2 regions of the Hydrogenophaga sp. OTU3427 genome follow, and region 1 is predicted to be linked to the other one. Evidence: riboswitches for the same ligand, from Rfam matches in the RefSeq annotation. Region 1 holds a riboswitch; the other holds the start of a gene.
The links. A riboswitch is a leader RNA that binds a small molecule or an ion and turns the genes downstream of it on or off. The one in region 1 is predicted to bind thiamine pyrophosphate.

Region 1 (14,678 bases):
CGACAAGGCATCATCACCGCCGAGCAGCTGCCGCAAGCCATCGCCGCGCTGGAAGCGGCGGCGATGGCCGACCGCGCCCTGACCGTGCCGCCGCAGGACACCGAAGACGAGGACGGCGAACCAATGGAGCCCAGCGTGGGACTCACGCAGCGGCTCGCGCCATTTCTGCAGATGCTGCGCTTGGCACAGGATGCACACAAGCCCGTGGTCTGGGGCGTCTGAGATTGGCGATGCGGTCACGCGCAGGAAGGTCAACCACCCAAGAAAAAAGCACCTACCGCTTGCGCGATAAGTGCTTGATTCGTTCGAGTTTTTGGCTCCCCGACCTGGGCTCGAACCAGGGACCTACGGATTAACAGTCCGGCGCTCTACCGACTGAGCTATCGGGGAACAAGCCTCAAATTATAGCGTGATTTTTGAGGTTTTCGCTAGGGGGTCCAACTTTTTCAAAACTGGGTTTGCAGCGTCAGGCGGACGATGCGCGGCGCCGCAGGGAACAGGTAGACGTGGCTGTACTGGTACGGCGCTTCCTTGAAGTAGCGGCGGTTGAACAGGTTGTCCACGCCCAGCGTCCAGGTGGTGGGCTGGTTGCCCAGACGGGTCTCGTAGCGCAGCGCGGCGTCCACCTGCGTCCACGACGGCAGGCGCACCGAGCCGTCGGGCAGCACATGGCGCGGGCCTTCGTGCGACAGGCTGGCCAGCGCGGTCAGGCCGGGCAGCGCCGCGATGCGGTAGCCGACCGAGGCGCGCAGGATCCACTCGGGCACGTTGGTGGGCGTCTGGCCGTTCAGGCTCGGGTCTATGCCGCTGCCACGGCGGCGCGCCTGCAGGGCCGTGGCGCTGGCGTTGAGGCTCCAGGCGCCCACGCGGGTGCCGGCGCCCAGCTCGATGCCGCGGTGGCGGGCATCGCCGTCGCGCTGGCGGGTGCAGGATGCCTCGATGTCGCAGCTTCCCAGATCGCCAAACAGCGGGCGGGTGATGTCGAAGAAGCTGGCGTTCCAGCGCACGCGGCCGTCGTCGTGTTTGAAGCCGAACTCCCACTGGCGGCTGTTGAGCGCGGGCAGCGGCTGGCCGGCGTTGGTGTAGCGGCTGCGGCCCGGCGCCACTTCCGATTCGAGGCCCTGGCCCCAGCTGGCGTAGAGCATGTCGGCGGGGTTGAGCTGCCAGCTGCCGGCCAGCCAGGGCGTGGTCGCGCTGCGCTGGTAGTCGGTGGCGCGCGAGCCGTCGCTGCGCACGCTGTTGCGCGACAGGCGGGTGTGGCGCAGGCCCAGCCAGGTCTGTACGCCGGGCGCCCATTCGATGGCGTCGTAGGCGAACAGCTCGGTGCTGCGCTCGCGCAGGTTGGTGTAGGGGTCGAAGTAGCTCGGGTCGGCCGGCAGCGTGGGCTGGGTGTAGATGTTGCCCGTGCCCACGGCTGCGTTGTTGTCGGCCTGCGGCTGGCCCAGGTCGGTGTGGCGGTTGGCCTGCAGGCCAAAGCGCAGGCGGTGGGTCAGGCCGGCGGCCTTGAGCTCGCCCTTGATGGCCAGTTGCGCGGCGCTGGTGGTGCGGCGCTCGTTGTCGCTGCGGAAATCGTAGAGGTCGTAATCGCCATTGGGGCAGTAACGGTCGGCGTAGTAGTCGCCGCTGGCGGCGTCGTAGCAGCCGTAGGGATAGGCCAGGCGGTCGTCGGCGCGCAGGCGCTGGGTGGCCAACTGGGCGGTCCAGCTCCAGCCGGTGGCCAGCGCCTGCTCGAAGCGCACGCTGCCGCTGAAGTTGCGCATCACACCGTCCTGGCTCCAGGGCTGGTTGTTGATGTTGATGAAGGGGTTGGCGGCCGGCAGCTGGTTGCCCAGCAGGCTCAGGCCGGGCACGCCCGGCTGGCTGCGGCGGCTGTGTTCGAACTCCACCTCCAGCAGGCTGTCGCGGCTGATGCGCCAGTCCATGGCCAGGGCCAGCAGGTGGCGGCGGCCGTCGGCGTTGTCGGCATGGCTGCCGATGCGCTCACCGGCCAGGTTGAAGCGGTAGCCGAACTCGCGCGACGCGCCAAACCGGCCGCCCAGATCGACATGGGCCAGCACGCCGCCTTCGCTGGTGACTTCGGTGCGCAGGCTGCGCAGGTCTTTTTCGGTCGGGCGCTTGACCACGTAGTTGATCAGCCCGCCCGGCGCGCTGGTGCCGGCCTGTATGCCACTGGTGCCCTTGAACACTTCCACCCGCTCCTTGTTCTCCAGGCCGATCACGGTTTCGGCGCTGATGGGCAGGCCTTCGCGGCGGAAGTTGTACTTGGGGTCGAGCACAAAACCGCGCACGGTGGCGTAGTCCCAGTAGCCAACCGCGTTGTACGAGTCGGACACCGAGGCGTCGAGCTTGTAGAGGTCGCGCACGCTGCGCGCGCCGCTGGACTCGATCTGCGCAGCCTCGATGACGGTGGCGCTGATGGGCGTGCGCGCCAGCGGCGCGTCGCCCAGGCCTGCCACGTCGGCGCTGCGGGCGGCGTTGCCTTCGCTGACGGTGACCGGTGCCAGCGTCTGTGTGGGCTCCGCGGTCTGGGCCTGGGCGGCCGGCGCGAGCAAGGCCGCACACACGGCGGCCACCGGCGTCAGCGCCAGATGACGGGAAGTGATACGGGGGCGGAATCGGATGTGTGCCATGGCGTCTGTGGTCGCGTGATGGCAGGTCGGCTGACGAGGCGCTGGAGCGGTGTCCACGGGCGCGGTGCCCGGCGTCTGCGTTTGCTTCCCTGCGCGAGGATTACCTCAATCAGGTTCAAAGGGACTTTCTCAGTCGCCGGCCTGTCGGCCGACAACACCCCTAGCGAAACACGCTGCAGCAGCGTGTGTCCGGATTGTAAACGGGCGCCGGCCCGCGGTCTTGGTCTGAAACCTCAGTGGGCGGCGGCTGGCTCGCGCATCACCTGGGCAACGATGTCGAGCGAACGCAGGCGCAGCGCCGGATCGAACACGTCGCTGACCAGCATGAACTCGTCGGCCTGGGTCAGTTCGGCCAGGTGACTCAGGCGCGCCCGCACGGTGTCCGGGCCACCGATGGCGGCGGCGGCCAGGAAGTCGTCGATGGCGGCCCGCGCCTGCGGCGGCAGACCGGCATAAAAACCCGCCACCGGCGGCTGCAGGCGCCGGCGGTCGCCGGTGAGGATGCCCAGCACACGCTGGTAGGTGCTGCTGGCCAGGAAGTCGGCCTCGTCATCGCTGGGCGCCGCGATCACGGGCACCCCCACCACCACGTGCGGTTGGGCCAGCGTGGCCGACGGCCGGAAATGGCTGCGGTAGACGTTCAACGCCTGCAGCAGCAGGCGTGGGGCGAAGTGCGACGCAAAGGCATAGGGCAGGCCACGCTCGGCTGCGAGTTGGGCCGAAAACAGGCTGGAACCCAGCAGCCAGATCGGCACGTTGGTGCCGGCGCCGGGCATGGCCACCAGGCGCTGACCTGGCTCGGCCGGGGCCAGCAGGCGCTGCAGTTCGGCCACGTCGCGCGGGAAATCGTCTTCGCTCTCGACGCGGTCGCGCCGCAGCGCGCGCATGGTGGGGCCGTCGGTGCCGGGTGCGCGGCCCAGGCCGAGGTCGATGCGGCCGGGGTGGAGCTCGGCCAGGGTGCCGAAAGCCTCTGCCACCACCAGCGGCGCGTGGTTGGGCAACATGATGCCGCCCGAGCCGACCCGGATTCGTTCGGTGCCGGCGGCGATGTGCCCCACCAGCACGGCGGTGGCCGAACTCGCGATGCCCACCATGTTGTGGTGCTCGGCCAGCCAGTAGCGCGTGAAGCCGAGGCGTTCGGCGTGTTGCGCCGTGCGCAGCGCAATGTCCAGTGCCTGGCGCACGCTGCCGCCCTCGCGCACGGCCACGAGGTCCAGCATGGAAAGCGAGATGTCCTGCAGTGTCTTCATGTGGAGGATTGTCCCGCGCGCGCGCGCGGCCCGCCGCCGCGCGGCACAAAGCCTTGTGGTGTGGCGTGTTTATCATCCAGCCGGACATGCCCCACCCACACCGGAGACACGATGACACGCACACCCCGCCCCCTGCGCCTCGCGCTCGCGGCCTACGCCCTGGCCGCCAGCGGCCTGGCCCAGGCCGCCTTCCCGGAACGCCCCATCAAGATCGTGGTGGGCTTCCCGGCTGGCGGCCCGCTGGACCAGCACGCGCGCCTGCTGTCGGACAAGCTGCAGGCCGTGCTGGGCCAGCCGGTGGTCATCGATTACAAGGCCGGCGCCGGTGGCACCGTGGGCGCGCAGGAGGTCATGAAGGCCACCCCCGACGGCCACACCCTGATGCTGGCCAACACTGGGGTAATGGTGATCAATCCGGCGCTCTACAGCAAGCTGCCCTATGGCACGCTGCGCGACTTCACGCCCATCGCCCGCACGGCCATGCAGCCGCTGGCCCTGCTGGTCAACCCCAAACTGCCGGTCAGCACGCTCCAGGAGTTCATCGCCTACAGCCGCGCCCGGCCGGGCCAGGTCAACTACGGCTCGGCCGGCAACGGCGGTATCAGCCACCTGGTGCCGGAGATGTTCAAGTCGCAGACCGGCCTGTTCATGGTCCACATCCCCTACCGGGGCAGCGCACCCGCCTTCACCGACCTGATGGCCGGCCAGGTGCAGTTCATGGCCGAGTCCATCCCGCAGGCGGCCAACTACCACAAGCAGGGCAAGGTGCGGGCCCTGGCCGTGACCAGCCGCGAGCGCAACCCCGCCTTGCCCGACATCCCCACGGCCATTGAAAGTGGCCTGAAGAACTTCGAGGTCGTGGGCTTCTATGGCTTTCTGGCACCCGCGGGCACACCCAAGGACGTGGTCAACCGCCTCAGCGACGCTTTCAAGGAGGTGATGGGTCAGGCCGAGCTGCGCAACCGCATGATCAGCCAGGGGGCCGACCCGGCCTTCCTGGGCGCGGACGACTTCGCCCGATTCCTGGCCCAGGAAATGCCGCGCTGGGCCACCGCCGTCAAGCAATCGGGCGCCAAGCTGGACTGACGCGAACACCACCATGAACAAGACCGCCATCGAGCGTTTCTTCGCCACCCTGCAGGCGGCCAACCCCATGCCGGTGACCGAGCTGGAGTACACCAGCGTGTTCGAGCTGCTGGCCGCCGTGCTGCTCTCGGCCCAGGCCACCGATGTGGGCGTGAACAAGGCCACGCGCCGCCTGTTCCCGGTCGCCAACACCCCTCAAAAAATCCTGGACCTGGGGCTCGAAGGCCTGGAGGCCCACATCAAGACCATCGGCCTGTACCGCAGCAAGGCCAGGCACCTGATGCAGACCTGCCGCATCCTGGTGGACCGGCATGGCGGTCAGGTACCTCGCACGCGCGAGGCCCTGGAAGCCCTGCCCGGCGTGGGCCGCAAGACCGCCAACGTGGTGCTCAACGTCGCCTTTGGCGAGCCGACCATGGCGGTGGACACCCACATCTTCCGCGTCGGCAACCGCACCGGCCTGGCGCCGGGCAAGACGCCGCTGGCGGTGGAGCAGCAGTTGCTCCAGCGCATCCCCCCCGCCTACCTGGTGGATGCCCACCACTGGCTGATCCTGCATGGGCGCTACGTGTGCCAGGCGCGCAAGCCGCTGTGCCACCGATGTGCGGTGGCCGCGGTGTGCGACTTCAGCCCCAAGACCACCGCGTGAGCCCCACATGACGCGCCGTGCCCCCGCCCTGCCCTGGCTGGAACCCGGCCAGGACTTTCCGCCGGTGGACACCGCCTGGGCCGCCGATGCACCGGCCCCCGGCCTGCTGGCGGCCGGCGGCGCCCTGGATGCGCCCACGCTGCGCCGGGCCTACGCCCACGGCATCTTTCCCTGGTTCAGCGAAGGCCAGCCCATCCTGTGGTGGAGCCCCGACCCGCGCATGGTGCTGCAGGTGGCCGATTTCCGCCTGCACGACTCCTTGCGCAAACAGCTCCGGGCCGGGCTGCGCAGCGGTCGCATCGAACTGCGTTTCGACCACGATTTCACAGCCGTCATCGGGCACTGCGCCGGCGCCGCGCGCCCCGGGCAACACGGCACCTGGATCCTGCCGGAGATGGTGGACGCCTACACCGAGCTGCACCGCCTGGGCGTGGCCCACAGCGTGGAAACCTGGTGGGACGGCGTACTGGCCGGTGGTCTGTACTGCGTGGGCATCGGTCAGGCGGTGTTTGGCGAATCCATGTTCAGCCTGCGCAGCAACGCCTCCAAGATCGCGCTGGCCGCCCTGGTGGCCTTTTGCCGCGCTCACGGCCTGCGCAGCATCGACTGCCAGCAAAACACGGCCCACCTGGGCTCGCTTGGCGCGCGCGAAATGCCACGCGAGCGATTTGTCCAATCGATGCGCATGGCCGTTGCGCTGCCACCACCGGTCTGGCGCTTCGACTCCGTATACTGGGACCATCTCTTTCACGCACACGCCACGTGACGCACCCAAAAGAGCTTCCCCTGCAGGCGCTGCAGTTCTATGCGACGGCGCCCTACCCCTGCAGCTACCTGGAAGGGCGGCAGGCGCGTTCGCAGGTGGCCACCCCCAGCCACCTGATCCACAACGACGCCTACTCCGATCTGGTGGCGCGCGGTTTTCGCCGCAGTGGCATGTTCACCTACCGGCCGTATTGCGACGGCTGCTCGGCCTGCGAGCCGCTGCGCGTGAAGGCGGCGGATTTCGTGCCCAGCCGCAGCCAGCGCCGCGCCCAGGCGCGGCATGGCAACCTGCAGACGCGTGTGCTCAAGCTGTGTTTTGTGCCCGAGCACTACCAGCTCTACCTGCGCTACCAGAACCACCGCCACGCAGGCGGCGGCATGGACCACGACAGCATCGACCAGTACACCCAGTTCCTGCTGCAAAGCCGGGTCAATTCGCGCCTGGTCGAATTCTTCGAGCCGGCCGCCGACGGCCAGCCGGCCCGGCTCAAGATGGTCTCCATCGTGGACGTGCTGGGCGACGGCATCTCGGCCGTCTACACCTTCTTCGAGCCCGAACCCCAGAGCAGCTACGGCACCTACAACGTGTTGTGGCAGATCGCCCAGGCGCGCGCTCTGGGCCTGCCCCACGTCTACCTCGGCTACTGGATCGAGCAAAGCCGCAAGATGCGTTACAAGGCCGGCTTCCAGCCGCACGAAATCCTGCGCAACGGGAAGTGGCAGACGCCGGGCTGATCCGTCCCCCCTCGGCTGGGTGTGCCCCGGTGTTCCCGGAATGAGATTTCATCTCGTAAAATAACGAGACTGCTATCAGCCATGACCAAACGCTCCGACAACCTCCCCAGCCACCCCAGCGTTCAGGTGATTGAGCGCATGTTCAATCTGCTGGAAGTCCTGGCCTCGCGCGAAGAAGCCATCTCCCTCAAGGAGATCAGCGAGAAGACCGGGCTGCACCCGTCCACCGCCCACCGCATCCTCAACGACCTCACCATCGGCCGCTTTGTCGACCGCCCCGAGGCCGGCGCCTACCGCCTGGGCATGCGCCTGCTGGAGCTCGGCAACCTCGTGAAGGCGCGCCTGAGCGTGCGCGACACCGCCCTGGGCCCCATGCGCGAGCTGCACAAGCTGATCCAGCAACCGGTCAACCTGAGCGTGCGCCAGGGCGACGAGATCGTCTACGTGGAGCGCGCCTACAGCGAGCGTTCGGGCATGCAGGTGGTGCGCGCCATCGGTGGCCGCGCACCGCTGCACCTGACCTCGGTAGGCAAGCTGTTCCTGGCCGCCGACGACCCGCAGCGGGTGCGCGCCTACGCGACCCGCACCGGGCTGCAGGGCAACACCCGCAACAGCCTGACGCAGCTGCCAGCGCTGGAGCGCGAACTGTCGCAATGCCGGCAACTGGGCGTGGCCCGCGACAACGAAGAACTGGAACTGGGCGTGCGCTGCATGGCCGCCGGCATCTACGACGACCAGAACAAGCTGGTGGCCGGTCTGTCGATTTCGGCCCCGGCGGACCGGCTGGACGAAGGCTGGCTGCCCAAGCTCAAGGCCACCGTGGCGCAGATCTCCACGGCACTGGGCAACCTCAACCAAAAACTCTGAAGCACAGCACAAAGCGGCCGGCGCGAAACATCGCGCTGCGGCCGCTTTGTCGCCTCGAAAGGTGGCGCTTGCCTGTGCGAATCAGTGTGTGGCCGCGGGCGCAAACTGCGCCAGTGCCTGGGTGCGGTGCTCGACCCAGCGGCGCACACGCTCGGCATCGCCCAGGCGGGCGGCCTTGCCGGCGGCGTCCAGGAACACCATGATGACCTGGCGGCCAGCCACGCTGGCCTGCATCACCAGGCAACGACCGGCCTCAGAGATGTACCCCGTCTTTTGCAGGCCGATGGCCCAATCGGGGTTGTGCACCAGGCGGTTGCTGTTGTTGAACTGCACCGTGCGGTGGCCCAGTTCGACCTGGTGGCTGGGCGAAGTGGAGAGGTCGCGCAGCATCGGGCGCTCGTAGGCGGCGCTCGCCAGGATGGCGAGGTCCTTGGCGCTGGAGCGGTTGTCGCTCGACAGGCCGGTGGGCTCGACGTAGCGGGTGTCGTTCATGCCCAGCTCGCCCGCCTTGGCGTTCATGAGCGTGACGAAGGTGGACAGGCCACCGGGAAAGGTGCGGCCCAGGGCGTGGGCCGCACGGTTTTCGCTGGACATGAGGGCCAGGTGCATCAGTTCACCACGGCTCAGCGTGGTGCCCACCGCCAGGCGCGAACGGCTGCCCTTGAGGGTGTCCACATCGGCTTCGGTGATGGTGATCGGCTCGTCCATGGGCAGCTTGGCGTCCACCACCAGCAGGCCGGTCATGAGTTTGGTCAGGGAGGCGATGGGCAGGACCGCGTTCTCGTTCTTGCGCAGCAGCACTTCGTGCGTCTGCTGGTCCACCACCAGCGCCACGCTGGAGTTCAGGTCGAGAGCCGCATCGCTGCCCCGCAGACCGAGTTTCTCACCCATCGAGGGCCTGCCGCCGTCCACCGCCGACGCCACCTGCTTGCGCGGCTTCTGGGCCGCCACCTTGCGTGTCGCAGGCTTCGGGGCCGCCACCTTCTTGACCGTCGCCGACTTGTGCGACTTTTTCTGGGTCTGCGCATGGGCGCCACCCGCCATCGACAATGCCACCGCCAGGCCCAGTCCGCCCAGAAATTTCATTGCCAATCGTGCGGTTTGCATCATGCGGGACCTCTCAAAAGTGAACTATTCTGTTACGTAGTATACGCATGAAAAAAAACGCAAGCAATATCAATTGCTTGCGTTTACTTTTTAAAAAACAGCCTTAAGACTGCACCGCCAGAGATGTAACATGCACCAAAAAGATGCCATCAGCCTTGTGCGGCCACGCGGTCGGCCTTGCTGTGCAGCTTGTTGAGCGCGCTCAGGTAGGCCTTGGCCGATGCCACCACGATGTCGGGGTCCGCGCCCACCCCATTGACCACCCGGCCGCCATGCTGCAGGCGCACGGTCACCTCGCCCTGGCTCTCGGTCGAGCCGCTGGTGATGGCGTTGACCGAGTACAGCACCAGTTCGGCACCGCTCTGGACGTGGGACTCGATCGCCTTGAGCGAGGCATCCACCGGACCGTTGCCGTCGCACTCGCCCAGCATCTCCTTGCCGTCCACGGTGAACACCACCCGGGCGTGGGGACGCTCGCCGGTTTCGCTGCGCTGCGACAGCGAGACCAGACCGTACTGTTCCTTTTCGGTGGTCACGCTCTCGTCGCTGCACAGCGCCAGGATGTCCTCGTCGAAGATCTCGCTCTTGCGGTCGGCCAGTTCCTTGAAGGCGGCGAAGGCGGTGTTGATCTCGCTCTCCGATTCCATCTCGATGCCCAGCTCCTGCAGGCGCTGCTTGAAGGCGTTGCGCCCGCTGAGCTTGCCCAGCACGATCTTGTTGGCGGCCCAGCCCACGTCCTCGGCACGCATGATTTCGTAGGTGTCGCGGGCCTTGAGCACGCCGTCCTGGTGGATGCCGCTGGCGTGAGCGAAGGCGTTGGCCCCCACCACCGCCTTGTTGGGCTGCACCACGAAGCCGGTGGTCTGGCTGACCATGCGGCTGGCCGGCACGATCTGTGTGGCATCGATGCCCAGGTCCAGGCCGAAGTAGTCGCGGCGCGTCTTGACCGCCATCACGATTTCTTCGAGCGAGCAGTTGCCGGCGCGCTCACCCAGGCCGTTGATGGTGCACTCCACCTGGCGCGCGCCACCGATCTTGACGCCGGCCAGCGAGTTGGCCACCGCCATGCCAAGGTCATTGTGGCAGTGCACGCTCCAGATCGCCTTGTCCGAGTTGGGGATGCGCTCGCGCAGGGACTTGATGAAGTGGCCGTACAGCTCGGGCACCGCGTAGCCCACGGTGTCGGGCACGTTGATGGTGGTGGCGCCCTCCGCGATGACCGCCTCCAGCACGCGGCACAAAAAGTCCTCGTCGCTGCGGTAGCCGTCCTCGGGGCTGAACTCGATGTCGGCGCACAGGTTGCGCGCGAAACGCACCGATTGCTTGGCCTGCTCGAACACCTCGTCGGGTGTCATGCGCAGCTTCTTCTCCATGTGGAGCGGGCTGGTGGCGATGAAGGTGTGGATGCGGGCACGCTGCGCGCCCTTGAGCGCCTCGGCAGCGCGGGCGATGTCGCGGTCGTTGGCGCGGGCCAGCGAACACACGGTGGAGTCCTTGATGGTGTTGGCAATCGCCTGCACACAATCGAAGTCACCGTTGGAACTGGCGGCAAAGCCGGCTTCGATCACGTCGACTTTCAGGCGCTCCAGCTGGCGTGCGATGCGCAGCTTCTCGTCCTTGGTCATCGAAGCGCCAGGCGATTGTTCACCGTCACGCAAGGTCGTGTCGAAAATGATCAGTTTGTCAGACATGGGGTATCTCCTGTGAATGTGTGAATACGGGAATGTGGGTGGCCTCAGGCGCCAACAGGCACCCCATCGAAGGTGACCGGACTGCGCGAACCATCCATTGTCGCGCGTTGCAGGCCGGACAGGATGGCCTTGAGCGACGCGGCCAGGCTGTCGGTGTCGCGCCCGACGCCAAAGACCGTCTGCGCATCGCCGACCCGGAGTTCAAGGTAGGCCATGGCCTGCGCGTCGGCGCCCGCGCCAATGGCATGTTCGTGGAAGTCGAGCACGCGCACCGGCACGCCACAGGCGTCGGCGATCGCGCTGACAAAGGCTTCGATGGGGCCATCACCCTGTCCGGCAAATGCCACCACATCGCCATTCACCACACACTCGCCCGCCAGGCGCACGTGTCTACCCGCATGGCCGTCGGGGGCCTGCAGGTGGTAGCGCGGCGCCGCGGTGCGGGTGACGCCGTATTCGGCGTCGAACAGGCGCCACAGGTCGGCCGCAGTCAGCTCCCGGCCCTCCTCGTCCATGACCCGCTGCACCGCCTGACTGAACTCGATCTGCAGGCGGCGCGGCAGGTCCAGCCCGTATTCGTTCTCCAGCAGGTAGGCGATGCCACCCTTGCCCGACTGGCTGTTGACACGGATCACCGCCTCGTAGCTGCGGCCCAGGTCCTTGGGGTCGATGGGCAGGTAGGGAATGGCCCAGATGTCGCCCTCGCGGCGCTGGGCGAAGGCCTTCTTGATCGCGTCCTGGTGCGAGCCGGAAAACGAGGTGTAGACCAGCTCACCCACGTAGGGGTGCCGCGGATGCACCGGCAGCTGGTTGCAATGCTCGACCGTGCGGCGGACCTCGTCGATGTCCGAGAAATCGAGCCCGGGGTCGACGCCCTGGGTGTAGAGGTTGAGGGCCACGTTGACGAGGTCGAGGTTGCCCGTGCGCTCGCCGTTGCCGAAGAGGCATCCCTCGACCCGCTGGGCACCGGCCTGCAAGGCCAGCTCGGCCGAGGCCACGCCCGTGCCCCGGTCGTTGTGGGGGTGGACCGAGACCACGATCTCAGGGCGATCGCGGAAGCGCCGCACCATCCACTCGACCTGATCGGCGAACACGTTGGGGGTGGCGTTCTCGACCGTGGTGGGCAGGTTCAGGATGATGGGGCGCCCTTCGCCCCAGGCGGCGATGGCGGTTTCGCAGGCCTGCAGGGACACCTCCAGTTCGGCCAGCGAGAAGGTCTCGGGGGAATACTGCAGCACCCATTCGGTTTCCGGATGGGCGTCGGTCAGCCGGCGCACGAGACGGACGTGCTCATCGACCAGCTGCATCACCTGGGGCACGTCCAGGCCGAACACCACGCGCCGCCACACCGGCGCCACCGCGTTGTAGACATGGACGATGGCGCGGCGCGCCCCCGCCAGCGATTCGATGGTGCGCTCGATCAGCTCGGCGCGTGCCGGGGTCATGACCTGTATGGTCACGTCCTGCGGAATCCGCTCTTCGTCGATCAGCTTGCGCACGAAATCGAAGTCGGTCTGCGAAGCGGCCGGGAATCCGACCTCGATCTCCTTGAAACCGATGCGCAGCAGCAGGTCGAACATGCGCAGCTTGCGATCGGCGTCCATGGGCTCGATCAGGGCCTGGTTGCCGTCGCGCAGATCGGTGCTCAACCAGATCGGCGCCTGGCGCAGGACGGTGTCCGGCCAGGTACGGTCGGTGAGCCCCACGGGACGGAAGGCTTGGTATTTGCTGGCAGCTTGCTTCAACATGGTGGTCTCTCGAAGATAGACCAGCAACACCAAAGAAAAACGGCCCGTTGCTGGTGCAGACGGGCCGTGGATTCTGAAATGCGTGCGCGCTCGAAATCACCTGCCCGTGGGGGACAGTAGCAGTAGAGCGCGTGCGACAAAATTCATGCAATCAATATAACACAAAGCAATGGCCTGGCGGCCTGGCGGCCCGGCGCACGCGATCAGTCGTGCAGACCGCGCTCATCGGGCTCGTCGGTCGAGGTGCTCACCACACTGGCTGGACGGCCCTTGGCCTTGCGCCAGCCATAGACCGCATACCCCGACAGGCCATACAGCACGAACAGGCCGAACAGCACGGTGGGCGGGTGGATGTTGATGACGGCGATGCCCAGCGCCACCAGCACGATGGCGGCGAAGGGCACGCTCTTCTTCAGGCTCAGGTCCTTGAAGCTGTAGAAGGGCACGTTGGTCACCATGGTCAGGCCGGCGTAGAGCGTGATCGCGAACATCGGCCACTGCAGTTCATACCCCTTGAAGCCCGCCTCGGTGGTCAGCCAGATGAAACCCGCCACCAGCGCCGCTGCCGCGGGCGACGGCAGGCCCTGGAAATAACGTTTGTCGACCACGGCCGTGTTGACGTTGAAGCGCGCCAGGCGCAAGGCAGCACAGGCGCAGTAGACAAAGGCGGCGATCCAGCCCCAGCGGCCCAGGCCCTTGAGCGACCACTCGTAGGCGATCAACGCGGGGGCCGCGCCGAAGGACACCATGTCCGAGAGCGAGTCCATCTGCTCGCCGAAGGCGCTCTGCGTGTGGGTCATGCGTGCCACGCGGCCGTCCAGGCTGTCCAGCACCATGGCGGCAAAGATGCCCACGGTGGCCAGGTCGTAGCGGCCGTTCATCGACATCACCACCGCATAGAAACCACCAAACAAGGCGGCCAGCGTGATCATGTTGGGCAGCATGTAGATGCCCTTGGGGCGGCGCGCCGGCACCGAGGGTTCGGTGGCGTCGGCCTGATTGTCCAGTTCGTCTTGCATTCGCAGAAGTGTAAGCCAGCGTCCAGTGAACCGGCGCTCCACCTAGACTGGCCGCGGTCACTGCGTCAGGCGTTGCTGTTGGCCCGCACTTCCGACAGGCTGGTGTGCCCCAACAACACCTTTTCGATGCCGTCCTGGCGCAGCGTGCGCATGCCGTCGGTCAAGGCACGGTTGAGCACGTCCTCGGAGCGGGCGCGGATCTGGATCAGGTGGCGCAACTCCGGCGTGACCACCAGAAGCTCATGGATGCCCAGGCGGCCACGGAAACCGGTCTGACCACATTTTTCGCAGCCGGGCGCGTGGCAGCTGTGCAGCACCCCCCCCTGGCCGAAGGCCTGCCGCCATTGGGCGTGCAGGGCCGCCGGGTCGCGCAGCGTGTCATCGGGCGGCAAGGCGATCTGGTAGTCCAGCGTGAGCTGCTCCAGTTCGTCCTTGCCCATGGGCACCCGCTTCACGCAATGGGGGCACAGCCGGCGCACCAGGCGCTGGGCCATCACGGCCAGCACCGAGTCCGAGAAGGAGAAGGGGTCGAGCCCGAGGTCGATCAGGCGGGTGATGGTCTCGGCGGCCGAATTGGTGTGCAGTGTGGACATCACCAAGTGTCCGGTCAACGAGGCCTCGACCGCGATCTCGGCGGTTTCCTGGTCACGGATCTCGCCCACCATGATCACGTCCGGATCGGCGCGCAGCAGGGAACGCAGCGCAGTGGCGAAGGTCCAGCCGATCTTGGAATTGACCTGGATCTGGCGCAGGCCGTGCTGGGTGATCTCCACCGGGTCCTCGGCGGTCCAGATCTTGCGGTCGGGCTGGTTCAGGTGGTGCAGCGCCGAGTGCAGGGTGGTGGTCTTGCCCGAACCGGTCGGCCCGACACACAACACCATGCCGTAGGGCCGGTCGATGGCCTGGGTGAACAGGGCCAGGTTGCGCGCGCTCAGGCCGATGTCGGCCAGCGCCATGGAACGCGAGGAGGCCAGGATGCGCATCACCACGTCTTCCAGCCCCTGGGTGGTGGGGATGGTGGCCACGCGCAGTTCGAGCTTGAGGCCGCCAAACTTGGAAAAGTTGATCTTGCCGTCCTGGGCCTTGCGCTTTTCCGAGATGTCCAGGTCGCACATGATCTTGATGCGCGCG
Region 2 (14,678 bases), on a different contig from region 1:
GCCGGCGATCTGGTGGCGCGGCTGGGCAGCGACGAGTTCGCCATCCTCATGAGCGGGCTGGGCACCCAGCCCGCGGTGGCCACGCGCCAGGTCGAGCAGGCCGCCACCAAGCTGCTGCAGACCGTGGGCGAGATCCCGTTCGAGCTGGGCAGCCTGAGCCACCGCGTCTCGGCCAGCATCGGCGTGGCCATGCTCAACCAACCTCAGACCACGGTGGACGCGGTGCTCAAGCACGCCGACATGGCCCTGGCCCAGGCCAAGTCCGGCGGCCGCAACGGCGTGCGCTTCTTCCGCTCCGACATGGAGGTGGTGGCGGCGGCCCGCGCCGCGCTGGAAGCCGACCTGCGCGATGGCATGGCCAAGGGCCAGTTTCTGCTGCACTACCAGCCCCAGGTGGACGAGCGTGGCCAGATGTTCGGCGTCGAGGCCCTGGTGCGCTGGCAGCACCCCACGCGCGGGCTGGTGCCTCCGGGCAGCTTCATCGGCCTGGCCGAGGTCTCGGGCCTGATCGAACCGCTGGGCCTGTGGATACTGCGCACCGCCTGCCAGCAGCTCCATGTCTGGAGCAGCGTGTCCGGGCGCGAGCACCTTTGCGTGGCGGTCAACATCAGCGCGCGCCAGCTGCACCATCCGGATTTCGTGCGCCAGGTCACCGACATCCTGCAGGAAACCGGTGCCCGCCCCGACCGCCTGGAGCTGGAGCTGACCGAGAGCCAGCTGGTGGAGGACATGAGCGGCGCCACCGCCAAGATGCAGGCCCTCAAGGCCCTCGGCGTGCGTCTGTCGCTCGACGACTTCGGCACCGGCTACTCGTCGCTCAACTACCTCAAGCGCCTGCCGCTGCACCAGCTCAAGATCGACCAGAGCTTCGTGCGCGACCTGCTGCTGGATGCCAACGACCTGTCCATCGTCAAGGCGGTGGTCGACATGGGCCGCAACCTCAACCTGTCGGTCCTGGCCGAAGGGGTGGAGACCACGGCCCAGCGCGACATGCTGCTGCAGGCGGGCTGCCACCTGTTCCAGGGTTACCTCTTCGGCCGTCCGGTCCCGGTGGAGCAGCTGCCCGCCCCCTGATTTCAACCCACTTGCCGCACGGAAACCCCATGAGCACCGCCCTGATTCTTGTCGCCTTGCTGGTGGCCATCGTCGCGATCTATCTGTGGAAGCGGCCATCGGCGCCACCAGCCCCCGCCCCGCGGGACCACGGCGCGCCGCCCGCTCCCCCGGCGGCGCGCGCGGCGGCGCAGCAGCGCATCGTCGACAACCCGCTGGCGCCGCAGCCGCTCGCGGCGACCAGCCCACCTGTGGTGCCCGAACGGCCCTTGCCCACGCTGCTGGCGGATTTCCAACTGACCTCGGCCGACACCCTGCCGCCCGCGCAGCGGGAGGCACTGCAAGCCGAGCTGCGCCGCATCCCGCGTCCGCCGCGTTCGCTGCACCGGCTGATCTCGCCCGAGTTCATCGCGTCCGCCTCGTCCAGCGAGATGAGCGAGCTGGTGCTGGGCGAGCCGGTGATCGCCGCCAAGGTGCTGTCGACCGTGAACTCGCCGCTCTACGGCCTGCAGAAGACCGTCACGAGCATCGGCCAGGCGATCACCTTTCTGGGCATGAACACGGTGCGTGGCATCAGCCTGCAGTACATGCTGGACGAGTCCTTCAAGGCCGACAACGCCGACACCCGGCGCGCGTTCGAACAGCTCTGGACGGCCAGCGCCCTGGCCAGCGAACTGTGCACCCGGCTGGCCAAGCAGTTGCCGCTGTCCGAGGCCGGTGCCCTGGTGACCCAGGTCGTGCTGTCCTTTGTGGGCCACATGGCGGTGGCCGCGCTGGCGCAAGGCCGGGGGCGCCCAGAGATGACCGACCTGTCGCTGGACCTGCCCCAGCGCTACCGGGCGCAGCAGGCCACCCTGGGGCTGTGCGCGCCCGAAATCGGACGCCTGTTGATGCGGGAGTGGGAGCTGCCGTCCAGCATCGTCGAGGGCGTGGGCCAGATCGAACAGGTGCTGATGGCGCCGGTATCGCAGGCCCGGGACGCCGCCGAAGCCCCCCGTCAGGCCGTGGCCTACCTCTGCGCCCGCCTCGGCGAGCGCATGGCCTGCGGCGGACTCGACACGCTGGCCGGCATCGACCTGGCGCAGGACGAGCGCGCCGAGCTGCACCACCTGCAGGGCTACCTGCGCTCACCCCGGCTGGCCACGCTGGGCAGCCTGCTGACCACGCCGGACAACGTCGCCAGCGTGTCGGCCTTCCTGGCCTCGCGCACGCAGGCGACCTGAGCCGCGTTCAGGCCACGGCGCGCAGGTCGGCCTCGGCGTCTGACAACAACACCGCGCCATACCCACGCGCCCGGGGCACCGCGCCGGCCACGCCCATGCGCACCGGGCCCAGCGAGGCCACGGCCGCGGCCACACGGTGGCCGGCCGCCAGCGCACCTTCGTAAGGCGTGTCGGGCAACAGCACCGCCACCCGCTGCGGCCCCAGGCAGGCCACCAGGTCGGTGGTGCGTTTCATCTCGGCGGCCACGGCATGGGTCACGTCACGCAGCAAGTCGGCCTCGTTGTTGGTGGACGCGTCGCCCCAGTCGAGCAGCAGCAGCGACAGCGGTGACTCGTTGCGGAAACCGCGCGCGGCCTCCTCCTCCAGCCGGTTCTCGAACAGGCGCGGGTTGGCGGCCTTGAGGTCTTCGTCGTAGTGGCCCTGGCGGGCCAGCTGCTCCTGCAGGGCCTGGGCGCTCGCGGCCACGGCATCGGCCGCGGCCAGCGCGGCGTCGCGTGCCCGCGCATGCGACGACAACTCCATGTAGAGGCGCCCCACCAGGTTGAGCAGGGCGCGCTGGCCTTGTTCGGACACGCCGGGCTCGTCCTCGTAGGCATCGCCCGCGGCCCGCCCGGCCTGCACCTGACGCAGCTGGCGGACCATGGACGGATCCACGCCCAGGACGTGCAGGCCGATCCACGACACCAGGAAACCCATCAGCCGCCCGTGCAGGTCGATCTGGGTCTCGCGACCGTTCCACATCTCGCGCAGGTTGATGATGAACTGTTCGTGCTGGCGCCGGTGCTTGACCTGGTGGCGCTCGTCGATGCCGGCTTCGCGCATCAGCGTCTCTTCGGCGGTGAACTGCGCCCGCGCGTAGTTCATGAGCCGGTCAAAGGCGCGGCGCAACGCGGCGTCGCGGTCCTCGTGGCCGACACCGGCATGGAACAGGGTGTCGTGCAAGCGGTTGAAGACATCGATCAGCGCGCGGTGCTGCTCGTCGAGTTCGGGCAGGCCGGTGCTGAAGTGGTGGTCCCAGACGAACAATTGCATGGCGGGCGGTCTCCTCGTGGCGGGGCCACGCGGCAGGCGCTGCGCGGCGGTCACTGCGCATAATACGCGCCCCTGCCGACGCCTCGGACGCTCAGGCCAGGGCCGCGATCCACTGCGTGGCGCCGCGCAGCTTGACCGCCAGGTCCTTGGCCAGGTTTTCCAGCAGCAGGATCTTGGCCTGCGGCGCCTGCTGCGCCAGGCGCTCCAGGTCGTTCACCCGCAGCACCCGGCAGCGCACGTCGTTGTCGGCCACCACCGAGGCGGTGCGTTGCGTCTGGCCCAGCAGGGTCATCTCGCCAAACTCCATGCCCGGCCCCAGCGACGAGATGCGCTGGTGTCCGCCGTCGTCCAGCGGCACCAGGATGCTGACGCGGCCGGTCTCGATGAAGAAAATGCGGCCATCGCCGGCCTCGCCGGCCTTGAGGATGGAGTCGCCGGCGGTGTAGCTTTCGGTGCTCATGTGGGTGTCCATGAGACGCAGCAAGTCGTCGCTGAAGCCCCGCAGCAGCGGCGACTCGGCCAGCGGCACCGCCAGCTCCTCGGTCGCGCCCAGGCCTTGCAACAGGCGGTTTTCACACCATTCCACCGCCAGGTCGTTGTCCTCGAAGACCAGGAAACCGCGGTCCAGGTTGCGCGCCGCCTTGGCCAGCGGCTGCAGGATGGCGGCGCGCCGGTGCACCCGCGAGCACACCACCGGCTTGCCATCGGCCGCCAGCGCGCGACGGACCTCGTGCAGCATCTGCGCCGCGCTCTCGGCCAGGCCCGAGACCTGGTTCATGTCGAGGATGAAGCAGTCGGTGTCGCCGGCCATGCCCAGCATGCAGCGGATGACGTATTCGACGCCATCGACCCCCAGCATGCCGTGCAACGACAGGTACTTGATGCGGTGGGCATGGTCGATCAGGTGCTGGCGCGCCGGCCCCGCCGGCTTGCGGCGCGAGGACGCATCGGCCCCGGTGTAGACCCGGCCCAGAGCCTGGCGCGGGTCGCGCGCCTGCTGAAACATGTGCAGGCCAAAATCGCGCGACAGGTGGCGGCAGGCCTCGATGCCACGCACGCTGTTGCCCTTGGCGTCCAGGCGCGGCGAGAAGATGGCGATGCCGAAGCGCCCCGGCACCACGGCGATCACGCCCCCGCCGACCCCGCTCTTGGCCGGCATGCCCACCTCGTAAAGCCAGCTGCCGGCGAAGTCGTACATGCCGCAGGTGGCCATGACGCTGAGCACCTGGCCCACGTGTTCGGTCGGCAGCGCGCGCCGCCCCGTCAGGGGGTGCACGCCGCCGTTGGCGAGGGTGGCGGCCATGTAGGCCAGATCGCGGCAGCTCACCTGGATCGCGCACTGGCGGAAGTAGTTTTCCAGCGAGTCCATGGGCTCGCCTTCGACGATGCCGAAGTTCTTGAGCATCCAGGCGATGGCACGGTTGCGGTGGCCGGTGGCGCTCTCGGAACGGTAGACCGACTCATCGACCGTGACGGGGTGGCCGACGAAGGTCGCGATCGAGGACTCGATGCGCTCCCACTGCGCCTCGGTGGTGCGCCCGGCCACCAGACTGGTGGTGGCGATCGCACCAGCATTGATCATGGGGTTGAGCGGCGCACCAGTTCGGGGATGCAGGCTGATGGAATTGAAGGCGTCGCCGCTGGGCTCCACCCCCACCTTCTCGGCCATGTTCTCCTGCCCGCGGTCGGCCAGCGCCATGCCGTAGACAAAGGGCTTGGAGATGGACTGGATGGTGAACAGCTGGTCGGCATCCCCCACGGTGTAGGCCACGCCGTCCATGGTGACGATGCTGATGCCCAGCCAGGCCGGGTCGGCCTTGGTCAGTTCCGGGATGTAGCTCGCCAGCTCGCCGCTGGTGACATCGCTCAGGCGGGCATGCAAGGCCTGCAGGTAGTGGTCGATGGGGGACAACATGGCACTCCGGACAGGTGACGAGGACACAGGGGCCGCGATCGGCTGCCGTGTCCTTCGCAAGTCGCGTACCCGCTCAGAGACTGGGCGTGGGCAGGTCCGGCACGGCGCGGCGGGCCTGCGTGCCGGCCGCCGCCAGCGCGGCGGCCAGGGGTGGCACCGCGCTGGCGGGGTCGCTGCCCAGCGCGCGCACCACACACACGCCGCTGGCGCCGGCCTGTGCGGCTTGTGTCACCTGCCCGGCCGCCAGGATGCCGCCGATGGCCACCACCGGGCAGCCCGCCCGGGCGGACCACCAGGCCAGGTTGTCCAGGCCCTGCGGTCGCCAGGGCATGGCCTTGGTCAGCGTGGGCCAGACCGGGCCACAGGCCAGGTAGTCGGGCGCCAGGGCGCGGGCCCGCGCCAGTTCCCACAGGCTGTGCGAACTCACGCCCAAGCGCAGGCCGCTGGCGCGCAGCGCGGCGCGTCCGTCCTCGCCCAGGGCCAGCAGGTCCTCCTGCCCCAGGTGCACGCCGGGCGCGCCCAGGCGGTGGGCCAGGGCCCAGTGGTCGTTGACGTAAAGGCGTGCGCCCACCCGCGCGCACGCGGCCACCGCCTCGGCGATCGCCTGCGCGAGCGCCTGCCGCCAGGCCGGCGTGGGCACCTCGGGCGTCTTGATGCGCAACTGCAGCGTGCGCACGCCGGCCGCCAGGGCGGCCCGCAGCTGCGCGCTGCTGTCGGCGATGGCGTACAGGCCCAGCGGCTGGGCTTCGGGCCGGGCCGACGTGCCGTGGAACACGGGCTCGACCCCCCAGGACAGCAGCGGCACCTCGGTGTGCGCCGCAAAACCCGGCGCCGCCCGCACCGGCCCCGCGCCCTGCCCGGCCGCCCGCCCCAGGCGCAGCGCGTGTTCGGTGGCCATCTTGGCCAGCACCAGCGCGTCGGCCGCCACAAAGCCGCGTGCCAGTGCGGCGGCGGCGGCCGTGGCGAAAGTGCAGCCGGTGCCGTGCTGGTGAGGCGTGTCGACGCGGCCGCCCGACAGCCAGCCGCTGGCGTGGGGCGTGGCCATCCAGTCGATCGCGCGCTGCCCGTCGAGCGGGTGGTCGCCGCCGGTGATGCACACCGCCTGCGTGCCCAGGGCCTGCAAGGCCTGCGCCTGGGCCGGCACATCCAGGCCGGACGCCGCCGGACCCAGCAGGCGCGTGGCCTCGCGGCGGTTGGGCGTGACGAGGGTGGCGCGCGGCAGCAAGCATTCGCGGTAGGCGTCCAGCACGGCGGCGTCGGCAAAGGGCGCGCCGGTGCTGGCGCCCAGCACCGGGTCCACCACCAGGGTCAGCGGCGCCCGCTCGCGCAGGCGGTCCACCCAGCGCGCCACGCAGCGCACCTGGTCCACGCCACCGAGCAGGCCGGTCTTGAGGGCCAGCGGTGGCATGTCCGATGCCAGGGCGGCAAACTGCGCGTCCAGCAAGTCCACCGGCAGGGCCTCAACGCGTGTGACGGCCAGCGAGTTCTGCGCCGTCACCGCCGCCACCACCGGGCACAGGTGCACACCCAGGGCATCGGCGGCGCGCTGGTCCGCGCTGAGGCCGGCGCCACCGCCGCTGTCGGTACCGGCCACGCTCCAGATCACGGGGGGTTGTTGCATCACGCCCCCAGCAGGAAAGGATCACCGGCCACCGGCGTGCTGGGCACGGCGCAGTCCTGGCGCGCCATCACGCCGCTGCGCCGCGCCTGGCGGCCGGCGCGCACGGCATCGCGGAAGGCACCGGCCATGCCCACGGGGTCGCCCGCGTGGGCCACGGCGGAGTTGAGCAGCACGGCGTCAAAGCCCATCTCCAGCGCCTGTGCCGCGTGCGAGGGCGCGCCCAGCCCGGCGTCGATGATGAGCACGGTGTCGGGCAGGCGCTCACGCAGGGTGCGCAGGGCGGTGGGGTTGATCAGGCCCTGGCCGGAACCGATGGGCGCGCCCCAGGGCATGAGCAGGGGGCAGCCGGCGTCGAGCAGGCGGCGCGCGCTGACGAGGTCGTCGGTGCAGTAGGGAAAGACCACAAAGCCGTCGGCCACCAGCTGGCGCGCGGCCACCAGCAGCTCGAAGGGATCGGGCTGCAGCGTGTGTTCGTCGCCCACCACCTCCAGCTTGACCCAGGGGGTGCCGAACAGCTCGCGCGCCATGTGGGCCAGGGTGATGGCCTCGCGCGCGCTGCGGCAGCCGGCGGTGTTGGGCAGCAGGCGCGCACCGCGCTCGGCCAGCACCGGGCGCAGCAGTTCGACAAAGCCGTTGTCGCCGCCGGCCGCGAGCTGGCGGCGCAGGCCCACGGTGACGATCTGCGTGCCCGAGGCGCGCACGGCGTCGCACAGCACCCGTGGCGAGGGATAGCCGGCGGTGCCGAGCAGGAAGCGGCTCTGGAGCACGGTGTCCTGGACGCGCCAGGTGTCGTTGTGGATGTCGTTGTTGACGTCGTCGGTGTGATTCGGGGTATCGGTCATGGTCAGCCTCCTACGATGGCCTGGAACAGCAGCACGGCATCGCCCGCGCGCAATGCCTGATCGCGGGCCGGGCGTGGCACGAAGACGCCGTTGACGGCGGTGGCCACGGCCTCGGGTGTGTGGCCCAGGGCCGCCACGAGGTCGGCCAGGGTGGTGTCGGGCGCGACCGCGTGCGGCCGGCCATCGAGTTGGATGGACAGGGTGTCGTTCATGGGCAGAGTTCTCCGAGGCCGGCCTCGCGCAGGGCCTGCTCCACCAGCGCGGGCGCCAGCAGCCAGCCGTGGCGGAACAGGCCGTTGATGCGCAGCCGCCGGCCGTGGTGCTCGATGCGGGGTGCGTGGTCGGCGTAGGCCGGGCGCAGGTTCACGTCCAGCCGCAGGATGCGGGCCTCGGCCAGCGCCGGCACCACGCTGTGGGCGGCGGCCATCAGTTCGACCGCGCTCTTGAGCGACACCGGCGAGCGGTCCTCGCTTTCGATCTCGCTGGCGCCCAGCACCACCACGTCGTCCGGGCGCGGCACCAGGTAGACGCGGTGGCGCGGGTGCAGCAGGCGCAGCGGGCGGCGCAGGCCCACGCCGGGCGCGTGCAGCCACACGGTTTCGCCGCGCACGCCACGCACCGGCGCCTGGGGCCGGGCGCCGCAGCCACGCACATCGAGAACGTGCTCGAAGGCCATGGCCTCGCCGGCCTGGTCCACCAGCACGCCCTGCTCGTGGACCTCGGCGATGTGGCGGCCCCAGTGCCAGCCCACGCCGGGTGCGCCGTCCACCAGGGCCAGCAGCGTGGCGACCGGGTCGATCTGGCCCTCGCCCGGCAGGTGCCAGGCGTGGGCGGGGCCGTGCACCGCCGGCTCCAGAGCCCTCAGGGCCGCCGCGTCCAGCGGCTGGGGTGCATCCTGGCCATCGGGCGCGCGCCAGGCGGGCGAGCGCCGGGCTTGGGCCAGGCGATCCAGCACGCGCTGGGCGGCGCCCAGGTCCTGCCGGTGCGCGAGCAGCAGGCTGCCCTGTTCGCGCAGCATGGGCGTCCGTGGCAGGGCCGCGGTGATGGCGCGCCACAAGCCGATGGAGCGCCAACCCAGCGCGGCCAGCGCGGGCTCGGCGTTGTCGAGTTCGGCCAGCGGGCTGAGCATGCCGGCGGCCGAGAAGCCGGCGCACTGGGCGTCGCCAGCGGGTGTCGGCCCGTCGGCGTGGAAACGCGGCCCGGGCCCGGCGGCGGGATCGAACACCTCGACACGGTGCCCCAGGGCGTGCAGGCGCCAGGCCAGCAGCCGGCCGAGCAGGCCGGCGCCGGCGATACCGATGTGCGCCATGGCTCAGGCCGGGCGGATGGGCACGTAGAGCTGCGCGCCGCCGGCGCGGAACTCGGCCGACTTGGCGGCCATGCCACGCGCGGCCTCGTCGTCCACGGCACCCTGTCCGCCCTGCGCGGCGGCGAACTCGCGCACGTCCTGGCTGATCTTCATGGAGCAGAACTTGGGGCCACACATGGAGCAGAAGTGGGCCTCCTTGCTCGAATCCTTGGGCAGGGTCTCGTCGTGGAAATCGCGTGCGGTGTCGGGGTCCAGGCCGAGGTTGAACTGGTCCTGCCAGCGGAATTCGAAGCGCGCCTTGCTCAGCGCTTCGTCGCGTGCGCTGGCGCCGGGGAAGCCCTTGGCCACGTCGGCTGCGTGGGCCGCGATCTTGTAGGCGATCAGGCCCTGCTTGACGTCGTCGCGGTCGGGCAGACCCAGGTGTTCCTTGGGTGTCACGTAGCACAGCATGGCCGTGCCCATCCAACCGATCATGGCCGCGCCGATGGCGCTGGCGATGTGGTCGTAGCCTGGCGCCACATCGATGGTCAGCGGGCCCAGGGTGTAGAACGGCGCCTCGTGGCAGTGCTTCAACTGCTCGTCCATGTTGGCCTGGATCAGGTGCATGGGCACGTGGCCCGGGCCTTCGATCATGGTCTGCACGTCGTGCTTCCAGGCCACCTGGGTCAGCTCGCCCAGTGTGCGCAGCTCGGCGAACTGGGCCTCGTCGTTGGCGTCGGCACCGCTGCCGGGGCGCAGGCCGTCCCCGAGCGAGAAGCTCACGTCGTAGGCCTTCATGATCTCGCAGATCTCCTCGAAATGGGTGTAGAGGAAACTTTCCCGGTGGTGGGCGATGCACCACTTGGCCATGATGGAGCCGCCGCGCGAGACGATGCCGGTGCGCCGGTTGGCCGTGAGGTGGATGAAGGGCAGGCGCAGGCCGGCGTGGATGGTGAAGTAGTCCACGCCCTGCTCGGCCTGTTCGATCAGGGTGTCGCGGTAGATGGCCCAGGTGAGGTCCTCGGCCACGCCGCCCACCTTCTCCAGCGCCTGGTAGATGGGCACGGTGCCGATGGGCACGGGCGAGTTGCGCACGATCCAGTCGCGGGTGGTGTGGATGTGTTTGCCGGTGGACAGGTCCATCACGTTGTCGGCGCCCCAGCGGATGGCCCAGACGAGTTTTTCGACCTCCTCCTCGATGCTGGAGGTGACGGCGGAGTTGCCGATGTTGGCGTTGACCTTGACGCGGAAGTTGCGCCCGATGGCCATGGGCTCCAGCTCGGTGTGGTTGATGTTGGCCGGGATGATGGCGCGGCCGCGCGCCACCTCGTCGCGCACGAACTCGGGCGTGATCAGCGCCGGGATCTGCGCGCCCATGGGGTTGCCACGCAGGCGCTGCTGGCGGGCGGCGTCGCCTTCGTATTCGCGCATCCATTCGCGCCGGCCGTTTTCGCGCAGGGCCACGAACTCCATCTCGGGCGTGACGATGCCACGGCGGGCGTAGTGCATCTGTGTGACGTTGGCGCCGGCCTTCGCGCGCCGTGGCGTGCGCTGCAGCGCGGCGGCCTCGGCGCGCAGTTGCGCCATGGCGTCGCCGTCGCGCTCGGCGTGGCGGGCGCCGTCGTCCAGCAGCTGGCGCAGTCGGCCTTCGTAGGACTCGGTGTCGCCGCGCTCCCGCACCCAGGCGCCGCGCAGGTCGGGCAGGCCACGGCGCACGTCGATGTCGGCCGAGGGATCGGTGTAGGGCCCGGAGGTGTCGTAGAGCGAGACCACCTCGCCGTTGGTCAGCGCCACGTCGCGCACGGGCACGCGCAGGTCGGGCCGGCTGCCGGTGAGGGCGGATTTGGTGGAAGCGGGAAAGGGCGCGCGGCTGAGCGAGAGCAGGCGGGCAAAACGGTCGACGGCGAGGTCGGCAGGACGGTCGGGGGCATTCATGTGGGGCACTCCATTGGGTTCAAGGAATGCTCCGCAATCGTCCCCGGCCGGGCACGTGCGCACGCACGTCACCGTTCAGAAACTGCAGCTCTTCTTACGCCGGTACTAACCGGATCAAGTTCGCGGTTCTGGCGATCGTGGTTCGCCATCTCAGCACGCCATTACGTGCACCCCGGAGCGAGACGGATCATAGCGTGTGTTGTGTCCAGACAAAAAAACACCCCGCGCGGCACCGGGCCGCCGGGGGGTATTTTCGCCAGAGGGCGGGCGTTTTCAGATCAGCGGCACGCCGGTCTTGCTCTGGATGAACTCGCGCGTCACGCCCTCGGCCAGTTCCACCAGCTTCAGGCCTTCGGGGGTCACGTCCATCACACCGAGGTCGGTGATGATGCGGTCGACCACGCCCACGCCGGTCAGCGGCAGGGTGCACTCGGGCAGGATCTTCATGTCCTCGCTGCCATCCTTTTTCTTGGCCACGTGCTCCATCAGCACGATCACGCGCTTGACACCGGCCACCAGGTCCATGGCGCCGCCCATGCCCTTGATCATCTTGCCGGGGATCATCCAGTTGGCCAGGTCGCCGCGGGCGTTGACCTGCATGGCGCCCAGGATGGACAGGTTGATCTTGCCACCTCGGATCATGGCGAAGGACTGGTCCGAGCCGAAGATGGACGAGCCCTTGATGGTGGTCACGGTCTGCTTGCCGGCGTTGATCAGGTCGGCGTCGACCTCGTCTTCGTACGGGAAGGGGCCGATGCCCAGCATGCCGTTCTCGCTTTGCAGCCAGACCTCGATGTGGTCGGGCACGTGGTTGGCCACCAGCGTGGGGATGCCGATGCCGAGATTGACGTAGAAGCCGTCTTGCAGTTCGCTGGCCGCGCGGGCGGCCATCTGGTCTTGGGTCCAGGGCATGGTGGTCTCCTTATTTGCGGTCGCGGGTGGTGCGCTTTTCGATGCGCTTCTCGGGCGTGGCATTGAGCACGATGCGGTGCACGTAGATGCCGGGCAGGTGGATGTCGTCGGGCGCCAACTCGCCGGTGGCGACGATGCGCTCGACCTCGACGATGCAGATCTTGCCGGCGGTGGCCGCAGCCGGGTTGAAGTTGCGCGCCGTCATGTTGAAGCGCAGGTTGCCAGAGCGGTCGGCCACGTCGGCCTTGATCAGCGACACATCGGGCACCAGCGAGCGCTCCATCACATAGGTCTCGCCGTCGAACTCGCGCAGTTCCTTGCCTTCGGCCACCAGGGTGCCCACACCGGTCTTGGTGAAGAAGGCCGGGATGCCGGCGCCACCGGCGCGCAGCTTCTCGGCCAGCGTGCCCTGGGGCGTGAATTCGAGCTCCAGTTCACCTGACAGGTACTGGCGCTCGAACTCCTTGTTCTCGCCCACGTAGCTGGAGATCATCTTCTTGATCTGGCGCGTCTGCAGCAGCTTGCCCAGGCCGAAGTCGTCGATGCCGGCGTTGTTGGAAATCGCGGTCAGGTTCTGCACGCCGCTGTCGCGCAGCGCGTCGATCAGCGCCTCGGGGATGCCACACAGGCCAAAGCCGCCCACGGCCAGCAGCTGGCCATCGGCCACCACGCCTTTGAGCGCTTCGGCCGCGCTGGGGTAAATCTTGTTCATGCCACCTGTCTCCAGTCAGAAAAATGAAGGGGGAATTTCGCGAACCGTTACGATACTACGTATTCACATACGTAGTATTTCGTAATGTCCAACCCGGGTACCGCCCATGCCTCCAGCGGCATCGACTACCAGCTCGCCTTCGATCTCGCGCCGGTCGGCCTGGTGCTGTCGCGCCACCGCACCATGGTGGACTGCAACCGCGCGGTGTGCGAAATGTTCGGCGCCAGCCGCGAGCAGCTGGTGGGCCAGAGCTTTCAGATTCTCTACCCCAGCGCCGACGAATACCAGCGCACCGGCGAACGCATCGCGCCCATCATGAACGCCAAGGGCCACTACGCCGACGACCGGCTCATGAAGCGCCTCGACGGACCGCTCAAGGGCGAGACCTTCTGGTGCCACGTGACCGGTCGCTCGCTGGACCGCCACGACCCGCACGCCGCCGGCATCTGGAGCTTCGAGGACCTGAGCGCGCGGCGCACCGTCAAGGCCGACCTGACCGCCCGCGAGCGCGAGGTGGCCGCGCTGGTGATGCAGGGCATGACGGCCAAAGAGATCGGCAAGGTCCTGGCCATCAGCCACCGCACGGTGGAGATCTACCGCGCGCGGCTGATGCGCAAGTACCGCGCCAGCGGTACCGCCGACCTGGTGCAGCGCCTGCTCAGCGGCGGCTGAGCCTGTTCCATGTCTTTTTGGCGTCGCGCAAGTGCTTTTTCGGGATGGGCTGCCAGGCGCAAAACGCAGGCGGGCCGGTGGCCCGCCGAGGCTTTGCAACGCCGCAGACCACCCGAAAAAGCACTTGCCCTTCGGGTTGGGACGAAATCGGGCGATTTGCCCACCCATCCCCTTGCATGGGCATGAGCCCATGCGGCGGGCCTGTGCGGTCAACTCATCCCGATTGCGTCACAACGCGATCTCCAAAAAGACATGGAACAGGCTCTGAGCCGCATCAGAAGCTTTCCCAGTCCTTGTCACCACCCGTCGGGGCGGCCACGGCACGCACCGGCGCGGCGATCGCCGGCTGCACGCGGGCCTTGGGCGCCGGCATGGCCGGCTGCTTGGGGATCGCCTTGGGTGCGGGCTTGGACGCAGGCTTGGTTGCGGTGGGGGGCGTGGGCCTGCGCGCCACCGTGGCGTGTGAAATGGTGGGGGCTGCGCCTTCGTTGCCCAGCCGGAACACCGACACCACCTGCGCCAGACTCTGTGCCTGCTCGCGCATGCTGTCGGCGGCGGCGGCGCTCTGCTCCACCAGCGCCGAATTCTGCTGCGTCATCTGGTCGAGCTGGGCGACCGCCTGATTCACCTCGGCGATGCCCTGGCTTTGTTCGGCCGAGGCGCTGTGGATCTCGGCGATGATGTCGCTGACCCGGTTGACCGAGCTGACGATCTCGTCCATGGTCTGGCCGGCCTCGGCCACCAGGCGGGTCCCGCTGTCCACCTTCTCCACCGACGCACTGATCAGTTGCTTGATCTCCTTGGCCGCCGCCGCCGAACGGCCGGCCAGGCTGCGCACCTCGGAGGCCACCACCGCGAAGCCACGCCCCTGCTCGCCGGCGCGGGCGGCTTCCACCGCGGCGTTGAGCGCCAGGATGTTGGTCTGGAAAGCGATGCCGTCGATGACACCGATGATGTCGTTGATCTGGCGGCTGCTGGCGTTGATCTCGCCCATGGTGCTGACCACCTGCGCCACCACCTGCCCGCCGCGCTGCGCCACCTCCGCCGCCGAGGAGACGAGCTGGTTGGCGGTCTGGGCGCTGCCCGAGGTCTGCTGCAGCGTGCTGGTCAGTTCCTCCATCGACGAGGCGGTCTCCTCCAGGTTGCTGGCGGTCTGCTCGGTGCGCTGCGACAGGTCGTTGTTGCCCTGCGCGATCTCGCTGGACGCGGTGGCGATGCTGTCGGTGGAGGTCCGGACCTCGGCCACCAGGCGGCGCAGGGAGACCACCATCTGGTGCAGGCCGTCCATGACGCTGCCCGGCTGGGTGGGCGGCAGGTGCACGCCCAGGTTGCCCTGGGCCACCTCGGACATGGCGGCGTAGGCCACGTCTGGTTCGCCGCCGATCTGCCGGATGACCGAGCGCGAGATGACCAGGCCAATGCCCCCCAGGATCAGCAGCGCCACCAGCAGCAGGATGGCGTCCTTGACGACC

Region 2: linked by a shared signal. The riboswitch ahead of thiC (phosphomethylpyrimidine synthase ThiC) and the one ahead of AAHB17_RS06870 (TonB-dependent siderophore receptor) in region 1 are both predicted to bind thiamine pyrophosphate.

Annotation. Positions count from the first base shown of each region.
Region 1 covers NZ_JASATI010000008.1:21,395-36,072, forward strand. Annotated here, with positions in the region: gene AAHB17_RS06860 (DUF1840 domain-containing protein) at 1-222, shown strand, start outside; tRNA gene AAHB17_RS06865 (tRNA-Asn) at 315-390, opposite strand; gene AAHB17_RS06870 (TonB-dependent siderophore receptor) at 447-2,630, opposite strand; TPP riboswitch at 2,700-2,802, opposite strand; gene AAHB17_RS06875 (LLM class flavin-dependent oxidoreductase) at 2,864-3,880, opposite strand; gene AAHB17_RS06880 (Bug family tripartite tricarboxylate transporter substrate binding protein) at 3,992-4,966, shown strand; gene nth (endonuclease III) at 4,980-5,615, shown strand; gene aat (leucyl/phenylalanyl-tRNA--protein transferase) at 5,623-6,381, shown strand; gene AAHB17_RS06895 (arginyltransferase) at 6,378-7,115, shown strand; gene AAHB17_RS06900 (IclR family transcriptional regulator) at 7,197-7,982, shown strand; gene AAHB17_RS06905 (serine hydrolase) at 8,064-9,068, opposite strand; gene AAHB17_RS06910 (2-isopropylmalate synthase) at 9,239-10,780, opposite strand; gene leuA (2-isopropylmalate synthase) at 10,825-12,528, opposite strand; gene pssA (CDP-diacylglycerol--serine O-phosphatidyltransferase) at 12,732-13,547, opposite strand; gene AAHB17_RS06925 (GspE/PulE family protein) at 13,613-14,678, opposite strand, start outside.
Region 2 covers NZ_JASATI010000028.1:49,679-64,356, forward strand. Annotated here, with positions in the region: gene AAHB17_RS16170 (EAL domain-containing protein) at 1-1,074, shown strand, start outside; gene AAHB17_RS16175 (HDOD domain-containing protein) at 1,104-2,276, shown strand; gene AAHB17_RS16180 (hemerythrin domain-containing protein) at 2,284-3,309, opposite strand; gene glsA (glutaminase A) at 3,401-5,224, opposite strand; gene thiD (bifunctional hydroxymethylpyrimidine kinase/phosphomethylpyrimidine kinase) at 5,298-6,845, opposite strand; gene AAHB17_RS16195 (thiazole synthase) at 6,845-7,687, opposite strand; gene thiS (sulfur carrier protein ThiS) at 7,690-7,899, opposite strand; gene AAHB17_RS16205 (FAD-dependent oxidoreductase) at 7,896-8,996, opposite strand; gene thiC (phosphomethylpyrimidine synthase ThiC) at 9,000-10,910, opposite strand; TPP riboswitch at 10,985-11,095, opposite strand; gene AAHB17_RS16215 (3-oxoacid CoA-transferase subunit B) at 11,184-11,822, opposite strand; gene AAHB17_RS16220 (CoA transferase subunit A) at 11,833-12,534, opposite strand; gene AAHB17_RS16225 (PAS and helix-turn-helix domain-containing protein) at 12,619-13,206, shown strand; gene AAHB17_RS16230 (methyl-accepting chemotaxis protein) at 13,481-14,678, opposite strand, start outside.